DNA from 4 places in the Peribacillus sp. FSL E2-0159 genome. Region 4 is predicted to be linked to each of the others. Evidence: riboswitches for the same ligand, from Rfam matches in the RefSeq annotation. Region 4 holds a riboswitch; each other region holds the start of a gene.
The links. Region 4 has a riboswitch for S-adenosylmethionine ahead of NYE63_RS06160 (methionine ABC transporter ATP-binding protein). Riboswitches for the same ligand answer to the same signal wherever they lie in the genome.

Region 1: linked by a shared signal. The riboswitch ahead of NYE63_RS07400 (Fur-regulated basic protein FbpA) and the one ahead of NYE63_RS06160 (methionine ABC transporter ATP-binding protein) in region 4 are both predicted to bind S-adenosylmethionine.
Region 2: linked by a shared signal. The riboswitch ahead of NYE63_RS12460 (Na+/H+ antiporter NhaC family protein) and the one ahead of NYE63_RS06160 (methionine ABC transporter ATP-binding protein) in region 4 are both predicted to bind S-adenosylmethionine.
Region 3: linked by a shared signal. The riboswitch ahead of NYE63_RS23260 (methionine ABC transporter ATP-binding protein) and the one ahead of NYE63_RS06160 (methionine ABC transporter ATP-binding protein) in region 4 are both predicted to bind S-adenosylmethionine.

The regions. Positions count from the first base shown of each region.
Region 1 is NZ_CP152053.1:1,486,440-1,490,076, forward strand. Features, by position in the region: gene thiD (bifunctional hydroxymethylpyrimidine kinase/phosphomethylpyrimidine kinase) at 1-144, opposite strand, end outside; gene thiW (energy coupling factor transporter S component ThiW) at 113-634, opposite strand; gene tenA (thiaminase II) at 650-1,339, opposite strand; TPP riboswitch at 1,430-1,534, opposite strand; SAM riboswitch class I at 1,693-1,797, shown strand; gene NYE63_RS07400 (Fur-regulated basic protein FbpA) at 1,974-2,162, shown strand; gene NYE63_RS07405 (aspartyl-phosphate phosphatase Spo0E family protein) at 2,417-2,611, shown strand; gene NYE63_RS07410 (N-acetyltransferase family protein) at 2,680-3,186, opposite strand; gene NYE63_RS07415 (GDSL-type esterase/lipase family protein) at 3,405-3,637, shown strand, end outside.
Region 2 is NZ_CP152053.1:2,536,878-2,540,514, reverse strand. Features, by position in the region: gene NYE63_RS12465 (chromate transporter) at 1-274, shown strand, start outside; gene NYE63_RS12460 (Na+/H+ antiporter NhaC family protein) at 557-1,873, opposite strand; SAM riboswitch class I at 2,060-2,167, opposite strand; gene NYE63_RS12455 (SOS response-associated peptidase) at 2,488-3,159, opposite strand; gene NYE63_RS12450 (hypothetical protein) at 3,220-3,375, opposite strand.
Region 3 is NZ_CP152053.1:4,765,760-4,769,396, reverse strand. Features, by position in the region: gene NYE63_RS23270 (DUF4440 domain-containing protein) at 1-131, shown strand, start outside; gene NYE63_RS23265 (GNAT family N-acetyltransferase) at 233-706, shown strand; SAM riboswitch class I at 847-958, shown strand; gene NYE63_RS23260 (methionine ABC transporter ATP-binding protein) at 1,215-2,237, shown strand; gene NYE63_RS23255 (methionine ABC transporter permease) at 2,251-2,901, shown strand; gene NYE63_RS23250 (MetQ/NlpA family ABC transporter substrate-binding protein) at 2,923-3,637, shown strand, end outside.
Region 4 is NZ_CP152053.1:1,240,365-1,244,001, reverse strand. Features, by position in the region: gene NYE63_RS06165 (MBL fold metallo-hydrolase) at 1-714, opposite strand, end outside; SAM riboswitch class I at 1,022-1,126, shown strand; gene NYE63_RS06160 (methionine ABC transporter ATP-binding protein) at 1,196-2,212, shown strand; gene NYE63_RS06155 (methionine ABC transporter permease) at 2,199-2,867, shown strand; gene NYE63_RS06150 (MetQ/NlpA family ABC transporter substrate-binding protein) at 2,923-3,637, shown strand, end outside.

The DNA.
Region 1 (3,637 bases), 250 kb from region 4:
ACGGACTTCCATTGTATTTTGTGCGGTTACGGCTGTGATGGCAGACATCCCAAAGACCCCATGTGCAGAAAATGTTTTTAAATCCGCTTGTATTCCAGCACCGCCCCCTGAATCAGAGCCTGCGATGGTTAATGCTGTTTTCATAAAAAAACCCCTTCATATAATTATTTTTTAGAAGTATTTTAAGTAATATGAAAGCTAAAATCGCACCTGCGAATGAACTGAGCATGAAAGCCGGTAAAAAACCAAAAAGAGCAGCTTTTTCTCCCAATAGGAGGATGGCAAGCGGATAACAGGCTAGGGAACCGAGAATGCCGGTCCCGATCACTTCCCCAAAACAAGCGAATTTTAAGCTTTGTGTTTTTCGATAAAGGATGGCAGCCAAAAGTGCACCGATCATGCTGCCGGGAAAGGCGAAAATTGAACCGGTACCAGACATGTTTCTAATGATGGAAACTAAAAAAGCTTGAGTCACAGCATAAGCAGGCCCCAATAGAACGGCCGTCAGGACATTTGCCAGATGCTGAATAGGAAAGACCTTTGCAAATCCTGCAGGGATGAAAATAAATGAACTGGTCAGAGTCGTTATAGCCGTGATCATTGCAGTCAACGTCAGTTTCTTGATTGGATTCATCATCATGTCAACGACCTAAAGCGGCCAATCCTGCTCATTTTGAACCATATCCCAGAATAAATATTCATATCGGGAAGTAACCAAAAAGTGCTTTTCTAATCTAAGAAGTTCTTTTTCTGGCATCCCTTCCGTCAATTCTTCCAACAAAGCGATTAGCCACTTGTGCGCTTCCCCGAATTCAGGAGATGAATAGGACCTTATCCAATCTGCATAGCGATTGTTTTCCAATGCTGCTCCATTTTGTTCTTTTAATAGCAAACCGATTTCATAATAATCCCAAGCGCAGGGAAGGAGACAGGCGATCAAGTCTGCTAAAGTCCCATGCTGAGCTGCATTTAGCATGTAACCTGTATAGGCTAGAGTGGTTGGAGTAGGTTCTGTATCTTCCAACTCCTTGGAACTGATCCCGAATTCGGAAGCATAATGCCGATGAATATCCATTTCCACTTGAAGGGTTTCATTTAAAATACTCGCAAACTTTGCCATGGTTTCGATGTTATGAGCTTTGATGACACCTAAAGCAAAGAGCTTGGAATAATCCATGAGATAGATATAGTCCTGCTTCAGGTAATAGGCAAATTTCTTTTCAGGAAGAGTGCCATTTCCAATTGCCTGGACAAAGGGATGTGAATGGTTCCTTTTCCAAATCTCTTTTGCCCGTGCATGCAGTCTATCACTGAATGTTTCTAATTTAGTATTCTCCATTGTTCATCCTCCTTTAGAATGGATCCCCTTGTTAATAAAAAAACCCCGTTCCTGAATACGGAACGGGGTAGATGGATATTGTCTGTAAATGGACGATATCATCCACTTCCCTCCGCCGGTATGAGCCGGTTCAGGTTCAAAGGGTCCGGAACTAATTCCATCTCAGTCTTAAAAAAGACTCCCCTAGTGGTGTGAATTGTATGTAATTACTGACATCATATCAGAAAGACAAGAAAATGCAACCCGTATTTGAAAGAGCGATCACTTTATGTCCAGGGAAAAAGGGAGAACCAGGTAATTGACTTTTGATGATTATTAGGATAAAATCATTTCTACATCATTTATATATTGAATTCTTATCCAGAGAGGTAGAGGGACTTGGCCCAATGAAACCTCGGCAGCGGACCCGTTTTGGGAACTGTGCTAAATCCAACAAGCGTATGCTTGGAAGATAAGAAGAGCCGTACGGACACTGTCAGCCTCTTCTTGAATTAGAAGGGGCTTTTATTTTTGGGAAATAACGTTTAGTGACATAATAGAAAAGGTATATATAATTTGGTGAAAATCAAACAAGTTGATAAAGTTTAGCTATCTAGAAGCAGGCTCTAGGCTGACTAGGAAAGGAGCCATTTACATGGCAGAATTATTTAAGAGGATTGAACAGAGGAAGGCAAAGCTTATTGAAGAGTTATTGGCCAATGGAGTATACAAAACCTCTGATGAAAGGCACCTTTATGATGCCCCATTAAAAGTACTTGAAGATGAATATAAGATTGTTATAAATAGACCTAATAACGAGTCACCTTCTGAATGGATGACATAGTAAGCGATGGATTATATTTTGGGTTCTTGGTTAAGGGATATGATGTAAGCATTCGCAGTCTACACTAGTGGGTGCTTTTTTGCGTTTAATAGAAAATGACACAAAATATACATAATCAAAGAATAAAATAGGTGTTTTGTCACATTTATCCTTTAAAATAACACATTTAATTTCTGAAAAATAGTTGATTTTAACTAGTAGTTTCATTATGATAAAAGTGTAAAAAAATTGAATAAATGGGAGGTGACTATATAATGCCTTGCCGTAAGGTAACTATAGAAAAAGTAGAAGAGAAGAGACAAGAAATGATCAAATTGGCAGCAATTTACGGCCTATCAAGTCTGCTAACTGTTCAAGCCAGTCAAGAATTGGATACGCTATTAAATGCGTTAACAAGTAAAAGAGATTCTGAATATTTTCCCCTCAAGAAATCATATAGGTATTTTTAAATATGCCAATTCGACCTCGATTAATCTGAAAAAGCTACTGCTCAAGGCAATAGCTCTAAAGAATTATATTAAATATCGACACGTTTACCAAGAATGATCAAATCCCTCTCAATGCCATCCAGCTCGGCAACTTGAGGTAAATGTGCCCATTCTTCAAATCCGAATTTTGAAAAAAGCTTAAGGCTTGGTGTATTGTGGGCGAAAATGAAACCCAATAGAGTCTTAACACCTAATTTTGGACTCAATTCAATTGCCTTTTGAATCGAAATTTGACCGATTCCTTTTCCCCGGAAATAATCATCAATATAAATGCTGATTTCGGCAGTGGAATTATAGGCCGGTCGGCCATAAAAGGATTGAAAGCTCATCCATCCAGCAGTTTTTCCTTCTATAGTAATGATATATAGCGGTCTACTTTCTGAATGATGTTCCTCAAACCATTTAACCCTCGATTGGACGGATACAGGTTCCGTATCTGCCGTGACCATTCTTGAAGCAATTGTCGAATTATATATTTCAACAATTCTGGGTAGATCAGATAGTTCTGCCTCTCTAAACTCTATGTGTTCTTCCATGATTTAAACTCCTAACTATCATTTATTCAATCTCCAGAATGAAGGGAACTCCCGTTTTTTGTTAATGGACGGTGAATGACACCCAATCCATTGAAAGTTTTATATTATCATACACTCTTTACTCTTTATCTGACAATTCTTTTTTATGTTAAGACTGCGGATTTTTTGGGTATGTAAAAGATTAAATGCTTCTAGTAAAAAGACAAGAGGAGAACCAAATGAAAAAATTGGCAGGTTTATTGATTATAGTACTAGTTATATGTTTTGCAGCATATGAATTTCAGGCCTCGGAGTCGGAGGATGTGCAAAGGGTGATGGCTTTTGGAGATTCATTAACCTATGGAAAAGGGGATAAGGACGGGGAAGGATATATAGAAGGTCTGGAAGATGAATTGAATAATCCGGAATCGGAACAAAAAGTGAGTTTTTGGAATTACGGTATAAAAGGCCA
Region 2 (3,637 bases), 1.3 Mb from region 4:
GACCGTTATAGCCACATTCTTCAGCAAATTGAATCATTTTCCAGTTATTCAATCCATGTTTTATGGATTAAGACCCATTGTCACTAGTTTAATCCTCTTTGCGGCAATCAGTTTGGCACTTTCCAATCATATGATAGCTCCGAACTTTTCATGGCATACGATTAGCTTATTACTCGTTTTTGGATTATCGTTATTTGCCCTAATGAAATTACGCTGGCACCCAGCCTATGTAATTATTCTTTCTGGTTTAGTTGGTGTTGTCCTCTATTCATGACAAATGCCTCAAGCAAAACCATTATCAATATGGACCGGAATGAAGCACAGATATTTTGGTTATGAAAAAAATTGTTTATCATAATTTAAAGAAATATCAAACAGATGAATTGGAATTTTCAGGTCAGATGAAGTCGGCTTTGATTAGTTTAGGACACTTATTCTGAAATAAGAGCGAGGATGACTTCTGAATAATTTTTACGCTTATGTTTTAGTATTTCGATCATACAGAAAACACCCTGTATCCAATGATCCAGGGTGTTTTTCATTTCCTATTCTCATTTTAAGAAGTACGTTTCTTCGCTACATCTTCTTCAGACCGAAACCGTGGAAAACCAATCAAGATGGCAACGACTCCACAAAGTCCAATTAGTATTGGGTAATATGAATAAGGCAAGATGCTTATCGGTGAAATCTTTGCTACTCCTGCTGCAACAAGCAGCTGTGCCCCATATGGAATCAACCCTTGGATACAACAGGCAAAAACGTCAAGTAAGCTCGCCGATTTACGCGGATCAATCCCATACTTTTCAGCAATATTTTTGGCAAGTGGCCCGGCAATGATAATCGAAATCGTGTTATTTGCCGTTGAAAGGTTCGTCAAACCAACAAGCCCGGCAATGCTGAATTCCGCCCCTTTTTTTGATTTGCTATTTCGGGTCACGAGGTGGAGCAGATAATCGATGCCACCATTATGTTTTATTACAGCAACCATGCCTGCAATTAAAATGGCAAGGAAGGATATTTCATACATTCCCGCCATTCCTTCACCAACTTTTTGAATGACACCCAACGGTTGATAACTTCCATCTGCCAAGCCGATTATTCCGGCAAATACGATACCGATAGAAAGGACCAGGAACACATTGACTCCTGCCAATGCAGTGATCAATACGCAAAGGTATGGAAGAATCTTCACCCAATTATAAGAATTTTGGGTGATGTCGGCTTGTTCACCCATCGTTAAAATTCCAAGAATGGCGCATGTGATGATGGCCGCAGGTAAAACGATGAAAAAATTCACCTTAAACTTATCCTTCATTTTCGTTCCCTGTGTTCGAACTGCAGCGATTGTCGTATCTGAAATGAAGGATAGGTTATCTCCAAACATCGCACCACCAATAACGGCAGCCATTGAAAAGGCAAGCGAAATATCGGTTTGCTCGCTAATTCCCACCCCGATAGGTGCTAGGGCTACAATCGTTCCCATGCTAGTCCCCATAGATAGAGAAATAAAACACGCGATAATGAATATCCCTACCATTAAAAGATTTTGCGGAAAAACGGCTAAGGCAAGATTCACCGTTGATTCAACTGCCCCCATGCCATTTGCAACTTCGGCAAAAGCGCCGGCTAAAAGGAAAATGATAACCATTAACATAATATTGGCGTCACCGGCACCTTTACAGAAAATATCAACCTTTTGATTGAAGCTTTCTTTCCGATTCATTGCCAATGCAGCTGCTGATGCAATAGAAATTGCTACAATCACTGGAAATGAATAAAAATCTTTAGTGACGATTCCGGACCCTATAAATAAAATTAAAAATACGACAAATGGAATCAATGCCCATGGATTCCCTTTATTGTTTGCACTCATGATGTACACCTCTTTTTATTTTTCCCATGACATGTGTCATAGCTTTTATTCTTTTAACAGTTTTCGCAAATAACACCAAACTTGATTACCCATTCATGGAGCTATAGCTAAAAAAAACTGTCAGCATAAAAAAGACCCCTTCTATTAAACAACAAGAAGAGGTCTTTTAATTTATAAAAAACACCCTCCTTATCTTTCAGGCGAAAATCAGCCTGCTGGATTTGGCACAGCACTCCTATTAAGTCCGCTGCCGAGACATCTTCGGGCCAGTCCCTCCGTCTCTCTTGATAAGAAGATCAAAATTATATAATTTATCAAATATTACGATGCCTGTCAGAAAAGTACCAGGCTGGAAACTTGCTGAAACCATCTTAGTTTGTGAAAGTGACATCGAAAGTCGTATTGAAAAGCAAATATAAGAGTACAGCATTTTGTCTATTTTCGCAAGGTTTAGTTTTAAAGTATTTCACATGCTCCTTAATGATTATAAAGAGATCTTGACATGTGCAGTTATTCATTTTATTTCAATAAATGAAACTCTTGTTACATTTGGATAAAACACCAAAAAGCCATTTCGGGACGGAACTAATATAAAAAAGAGGTCTAATGACCTCTTAGCAAATTTGTTGTATTAGATTAGGTGAGTTATTTTTAGTCGAGTTCACATCAGTCGATACTTCAAATGCTTCCATCTGTTCCGAATCGAATGACTTTAAATACTGTTGCAGATATGCAGGATCATTAATGGATGGATTCAACCAATCTTTTTCATCTTCTGGTTTAAGGATGACAGGCATACGATCATGAATGCTGGTCATTAGCTTATTAGGAACGGTTGTTATAACGGAGCACGAATAGATGCTGATGCCTTCAGGAGATTTCCAGGATTCCCAGAGACCGGCCATTCCAAATGGAGCATGGTTCTTCAGTTTTATTCGCATCGGTATTTTTCTCTCTGATGTCTTCTTCCATTCATAAAAAGAGTCAGCGATTATCAAGCATCTCTTCTTCTTATACGAATTCTTGAAGCTTGCTTTCTCTGAAATGGTTTCCGCTCTGGCATTGATCATTTTATAGCCCACTTTTTCGTCTTTTGCCCAGAAAGGAATGAGTCCCCACCGAAGATATCCAAGTCGATTCCTCGCCCCGTCATTAATGACAGAGAGCACGGATTGGGAGGGAGCAATATTGTAGCTGAATTGGTATTCCTCATCAAATGATCCTTGAATATCAAACCGTTCTTTTATTTCTTCAATGTCAGTGAAAAGGGTGTAACGTCCACACATAATATCGCCTACCGTATTAAGATTTATTACAGTGTAACAAATGGAACGGGCAGGCACAAATCAACTTTCTAAAATCCTGATGTCGGTAAATGGTTGATTAAATAATTCGCTGGAAATCAAAAGGGTGCCAAGGACTTCTCTTTCATCTTCAGCTTTAATGATTTCCGACAAAATTAAGGTACTGCCATTCCTGACCGTTACTTTATATTCATTCATGTAATTCCCCCTCAAAAGGCTAGATGGTTGTTATTATAAACTAAAAACCCCCAAGTATCAGTACTGAACTTTGGCAGAGTCACGGTTAATCTTCTAATGGGGAGGCCGCATGGAGGTTCCTTTATACTTCTAAGGGTTGGGACCATAACTTTTTGTAAACGAGGCGAGAAAAAAGACTGTCCATGAATGATTCATGGACAGTCTGGGCGCTGTCAAAGGTTTTTCGCTTCAATACTGATAATTGATTATGGAAATAGCATTG
Region 3 (3,637 bases), 2.3 Mb from region 4:
TGTTAACCACGTACCGGATTTTTGATGAAGATAAAGTGGAACATACCCTAAGGAGTTCAATCTGGAAATGTACGAATGGAAGATGGCAAATGTTTTTTCATCAAGGCACAAAAACGAAAGGTCCTCTTTAAGCCTATTATTTATGAAAAAGAAAATAGTAAAATATCATAAAAGAGCGTAAGAAATGAGTTTTGTATACTTAAAAATTATTTCACTAAAATGATAGGGGTGGATGAAGTTGATCTTTCGGACCATTGATACGGACAAAGATAAAGATATTATCGTTAAATTTAGGAAAGATTCTTTTGTTGTAAGTTTTGGATCTGAAGATGGTTTTGGAGATGAAAATACATATCTGCAACGTATGAAAGAACGGGTCTGCAAATTTCCGGAAGGACAAGTGATCATTGAAAAGGACCAAGAACCGATTGGACAAATGGAACTTCAAATTAGGGCATATGAAGAAACCGAGATTGGCTATGTGAATCTTTTTTATCTTATTCCCGATTACCGCAGTAAAGGCCTTGGCAAGGAATTGGTTCGCTACGCAGAAAACTTTTTTAGGCAATTCAATGTATCCGAATATCATTTAAGGGTTTCTCCTGATAATCATAGGGCGATTCGTTTATATACGAGTTCAGGCATGGTGAAGATATGCGAAGAAAATGAAACATACCCTGTATGGAGATTGAGTAAATCATTATAAAATAGAAATATAAATTATATTAATATAATTAAAAAGTGTCAATTCACTATACTGTGAAAATATTTAGAGCGATGAAAAATATGGTTGACTTTAGAGAAAATTGAATATATAGTGAAGGACATAATTAAATATAACGTTAATTCTTATCAAGAGATGTGGAGGGACTTGGCCCTATGATACCTCGGCAGCGGGTTTTTACTTTTGTAAAAATACTGTGCTAATTCCAACGGACGAAAGTTTGAAAGATAAGAAGGAGCTTTTCTTAGATAATTAATTTAAGAGTTTACTCTTTTTTATGTCTAAAAGAGGCCTCTTCTGTCTGATGACGGAAGAGGCCTCTTTTGTTTATTCAAAATGTATATGGTTATGTGGAGATTGGGTGCAGTTACTCATGAGTTTCGCGCACTTACTCGTAAGTTTCGAGAATTTAACCCTATCATTAAACTTTGCAAAGCTCTTCTCTCTGGATAATGAATTCGTACAAATAAACAGCATGGGGGGAGATTGGATGATTGAGTTTCAAAATGTTAAAAAGGTTTATCAAACAAAGAAACAGACTGTCGAGGCTTTGAAGGGAATAAATTTGACAGTGGAAAAGGGGGATATATTCGGTGTAGTCGGTTATAGCGGGGCCGGGAAGAGTACGTTGATCAGATTGGTCAATTTGCTTGAACATCCTTCAGATGGTTCGGTGATTGTTGGGGGCAAGGATTTAACCAAATTGAACCCGAAGGAATTACGGGCAGAAAAGAAAAAAATAGGGATGATCTTTCAGCATTTCAATTTGCTAAATTCAAAGACTGTTTTTGATAATATTGCCATGCCGCTGGTTTTGTCGGGAACTCCGGGTAATGAAATAAAAAAGCGGGTAGGCGAGCTGTTGGAGTTCGTTGGCTTATCAAGCAAAGCAAAGAGTTATCCGGAACAATTATCCGGCGGTCAAAAGCAACGGATCGGCATTGCGAGAGCATTGGCAACCAATCCATCGATCTTATTGTGTGATGAAGCTACATCGGCATTGGATCCACAAACAACGAGTGCAGTTCTGCAGCTCTTAAAAAAAATTAATAAAGAATACAATATTACCATTCTCCTAATCACACATGAGATGTCTGTCATTAGGGAAATTTGCAATAAGGTAGCGGTCATGGAGGGCGGATGCGTCGTTGAACAAGGTTCGGTTTTCGAAGTTTTTGCCAAACCGCAAACGGATATTGCAAAAAACTTCGTGAGAACGGTCATACATGATGAGATTCCACAAAGTTTCTTAAAAGGCATAGGGTCCCATATCCCGATTATTTGGAAAATTAATTTTATTGGGACTACTTCGGGTACACCTTTACTTTCAACCATCTCGAAGAAATATGATGTTCATTTAAGTGTATTATCAGCCAATATTTCTGAAATTCAGGAAACGCCTTTTGGGAATTTGATCATCGAAGTGACAGGGAACAAAAATGAGGTGGACAAGGCTTATCAATATATTAAAGATGAGGGGATTCTCGTCCAGGAGGTGCAGATAAATGGGTAATACGCTTTGGGGAATGGAAATAACGGCAGACCAGCTGTCGACAGCTTTCGGTGACACACTTTATATGGTAGCCATCTCATTGGTATTTTCCGGATTGATTGGGCTTCCGCTCGGTATCCTGCTTGTCATTACAAGAAAGGGTCACATCCTGGAGAATAAATGGATCTTTAATGTATTGAACCCGGTCATCAATATATTGCGGTCGGTTCCTTTCATCATCTTGCTTGTAGCACTTATTCCGTTTACCAGAATGATTGTCGGCAGTGCGATTGGAACGAATGCGGCCATTGTTCCGCTAATCTTTTACGCGGCTCCTTATATTGCCCGGCTTGTGGAGAACTCCCTGTTGGAAGTGGACAAAGGGATCATCGAGGCAGCTCAGGCGATGGGGGCGACGACATGGCAAATCATTTATCGCTTTTTGATTCCCGAGGGACTTAGTTCGTTGATCCTTACATTTACAACAGCGACAATCGGGCTTGTTGGATCTACGGCCATGGCAGGTGCCGTCGGTGCAGGCGGGGTCGGAGATCTAGCCTTGGCTTACGGTTATCAAAGGTTCGATACGATGACGATGATCGTCACAGTGGCGGCGCTCGTGATCATCGTTCAATTACTGCAATCCACCGGGAATTTTGTTTCAAGAAAAATCAGAAGAAGATAAAAATAACAGGAGGTAGGAGAAATGAAGAAAATCTTATTAACGATCATGGTATTGGCATTGGCCATCGTGGCTGCAGCATGCGGGAACGAAGAGGGTGCATCAGGCGGTTCGGATGATGTGAAAACAGTGAAAGTCGGTGTCAGCAGCGGGGATACGAGAACATGGGAATACATTGTCGATTTGGCTAAAGAGGAAGGGCTTAATATCGAATTGGTCACTTTCAATGATTATATCCAACCGAACCTTGCGTTAAGTGAAGGCGAAATTGATGCAAATTCATTCCAAACGGTCGCTTACTTCGATGAATTCGTTCAAGATCAAAATCTGAAATTAGAGGCTATCGGATCGACTGTCATTGCACCTATGGGCCTTTATTCAAAAAAACATAAAGATCTTAAGGATCTTCCAGATGGCGCTACGATAGCCGTTCCGAATGAAGCAACAAACTTTGGCCGTGCATTACTCCTTCTTCAAGAAGCTGGATTGATTACATTGAAAGAGGAATTCAATGGATCGGGATCATTGGAAATCATTAAGGAAAATCCGAAAAACTTGAAAATTCAACCAGTTGCTGCCGGCAATACACCGCGTCTATTGGACGATGCCGATGCTTCAGCCATTAATAATAACTTTGCTGTCGAGGCAGGCCTTACTTTGAAAGATGCATTATTCCATGAAAGCAAAACCGCGAAACCATATATTAATATCATTGCAGTTAAAAAGGGAAATGCCGATC
Region 4 (3,637 bases):
CGGTAAAACGACCTGCTGGATTTCATGAACGGTCAGTCCTTGAGAATGTAAGCGTAAAATTTCACCTTGGAGGTTTTCCAAATAATCGAGTTTTTTTCGAAACATTTCCTTCCCATCAGGCACATGCCCAGCATGGCAGCAAAACACTTCCCTGAAGTCATATTGAAGTAATTTTTTTATGGAATCGATGATGACCGGGACAGACTCTTCCCGTAAGACAAGCTTTGTTTTTGGCGTTACGAAAAGGTCTCCTGAAAAGAGCAACCCATTACTGTGATTCAAATACACCATATGGTCCTTCGCATGACCAGGGGTAAAAATCGGCTCCCACGTTTGGGTACGGGAATGAATGGCCTTCCCTAGCGGCTCAGCTTTAAAGGCGTCTCTCTTTCCCCAGAAATTTTTGCGATATTCAGGATATACAGCATCCTTTGCACAAACCTCAACCGACATCGGGTGAATGAAAAGCGGGACCTTTTTATGTTCCTGTATCCATGCAGCGCCCCCCGTATGGTCTTCATGATAGTGGGTCAGGGCCACTGAGTCGAAGTCTGCGGACTCATAGAATGGAATAAGTTCATCCAATAAAATCTCTGCTCCAGTATCTATCAATAGGCCATCCGTTAAAAAGACATAAACACTCATCCCCGACTTGTTCACGCCAGGAGTCCCGTGCACACAAACCACATCATTTATCGTCTTAAGCTCTATCATTCATTTACCTCCCCCATCATTGTATAAAAATAGTTTTATTTTCCTTTTCATCTTCCTTTTTTTAACTTTACCATAATAAATGTAGTACCACTTTACCTTTTTGACAAGGAAATATTGGAATAATTAACCTAGATGAAAATGTTGGATTATTGCATAAGAGCCCTTTTTCCACGAATCTTTTTAACGGACCGTACCAAATTTAACGATAAAAAAATCATCCCAAAATCACAGAAACGATTGACATTGTCGAATTTTACAAATAATATAGATTATATTATAAAACTTGAAATATTCTAAAATAATAATTTACTTATCAAGAGTGACGGAGGGATCAGGCCCTGTGATGTCCGGCAACCGCCCTTAGGGAACGGTGCCACTTCCTGCAGAATGATTGCATTCTGAAAGATAAGACGAGATATAATTTCGCTGCCTCTTTCTGAATGATAGAGACAGCTTTTTTAATGTTTAAGGGGGAAGGCTCATGATTGAAATCCGTTCAGTCCGAAAGGAATACGTCTCGAAGAAAAACCGAGTTATCGGAGTGGATAACGTTTCTTTGACCATTAAAACAGGCGAAGTGTATGGAATTGTCGGCTACAGTGGAGCTGGAAAAAGCTCATTACTCCGCTGCTTGAATTTACTTGAACGTCCGACAGGTGGAAATATCATCATCGACGGCATTGATTTAACATCTTTATCAAGTAAAGAGCTTCGTAAACAACGACAAAAAATCGGAATGATATTCCAGCACTTTTCCTTGGTCAGTTCAAAAACCGTTTATGAAAATGTCGCTTTCGCCTTAAAGGCCGCGCATCGATCGAAGGACGCCATCAAGTTACGTGTATTGGAATTGTTGGAAATCGTAGGGCTCAGCGATAAGAAAGATGTCTATCCGGCACAGCTTAGCGGTGGACAGAAGCAGCGGGTCGGCATAGCTCGCGCATTAGCAAATGACCCCACTGTACTATTATGTGATGAAGCGACTTCAGCCCTTGATCCAACAACTACAAAAGCGATTTTACAGTTATTGAAAAAGATAAGTAGTGAGCTTGGTATCACCATCGTGTTGATTACACATGAAATGGAAGTGGTCAAAGAACTATGCCACCGAGTCGCCGTCATGCAGGATGGCCGGGTAATTGAAGAAGGTCCCGTTTATGAAATATTTTCACAGCCTAAGCAGGAATTAACGAAGCAATTCATTAGCAGTGTACTGGATTTCGAACTCCCTTCGCACTTGATTGAAGAAAGTAAAGGTACGATTATTAAAATTCAATTCGAAGGGCATACCGCCGGTGAGTCGATTCTTTCGGATACTCTCCAATCCCATTCAGTAAAAGGTAATATTTTACACGGTAAAATTGAGTATATCCAGGATGTCCCTTTAGGCATTTTGATCATCGAGTTAATTGGCGATGCCGCCCAAATTCATTCGGCATTGGAATATATAAAAAATCGTTCCAGTTCTGTGGAGGTGTTAAAACATGTCACTGCTTGATCCCATCGTCAATATTTTACCTGATCTTAATAAAGCCTTTCTTGAAACGATTTATATGGTCGGCGTTTCCCTTGCTGTAGCTCTGCTGATCGGTTTACCGCTTGGAGTATTGCTGTTTACGACAACCAGGAATTTATTTTTTGAAAATAGCATCGTGAATCGATCTCTCGGTTTCGCAGTTAATATTGTACGTTCAATCCCGTTCATCATTCTATTGGTCGCCCTCCTTCCTTTAACAGAACTTCTTACGGGATCGACGATAGGACCAAGAGCGGCATCTGTTTCCCTGTCCGTATCCGCTATACCTTTTTTTGCAAGGATCGTTGAATCTGCATTACGTGAAATAGACAGAGGAGTGATTGAAGCTGCAATTGCCGTAGGTGCCACTCCATGGATGATCATTAAGGATGTACTTCTTCCAGAGGCAAAACCGGGAATCATTCAAGGACTTACATTAACGACCATTTCGCTTATCGGTTACTCCGCAATGGCAGGGACAATCGGCGGAGGCGGAATTGGCGACCTGGCCATCCGGTACGGATATTACCGTTATGACAACACAGTCATGATCACGACGATCGTCGTGCTGATCTGCCTTGTGCAAATCATTCAAATGGTTGGTGACAAAGCCTCATACATAGTTAACAAACGATAGGATCAGTCATTTTTTCAATGATTCAATACATTTCATTACTCAGGAGGAATTTCAAATGAAGAAAATAGCTTCGTTATTATCAGTCTGTGCACTTGCCCTTGGCTTGGCAGCTTGCGGGAGCGATGATGCATCCCAAAAAACTGAAGACAAAAAGGAATTGAAGATCGGGGCGACTACCGGGCCCTACGCCGATATGGTTAAAGAGGCCATCAAACCAGGTCTTGAAGATCTCGGTTACAAAATAGAGATCGTCGAATTCACCGACTATATCCAGCCGAATAAGTCGCTTGGCAACCATTCGATCGACGCCAACCTATTCCAGCATAAAGTGTACATGGATAACTTCGCTAAAGAAAATGATTTAAAGCTTTCCGACCTTATCATTGTTCCAACAGCACCAATGGGCATATATTCGAACAAGTATAAATCATTGAAAGAAATTAAAGACGGTACATCACTTGCAGTGCCCAATGATCCGGTTAACCTCGCACGTGCACTTAAAGTGCTGGTGGATGAAGGGTTGATCGAAGTCGATCCAGATGTCGACCCTTTAAAAATATCTGAAAAGGATGTAACGAAAAATCCAAAAAACATCCAACTCAAACCATTGGAATCCGCTCAATTGCCCCGTGCAACAGACAGTGTTGATCTATCAGCAGTCCCTGGCAACTTCGCTCTTGCAGCGAAAATGGACCTAAAGAATGCCCTTGTTTTAGAAAAAATGCCGGATATGTATCGAAACGTTGTTGCAGTGAATACAAAAGATGAAG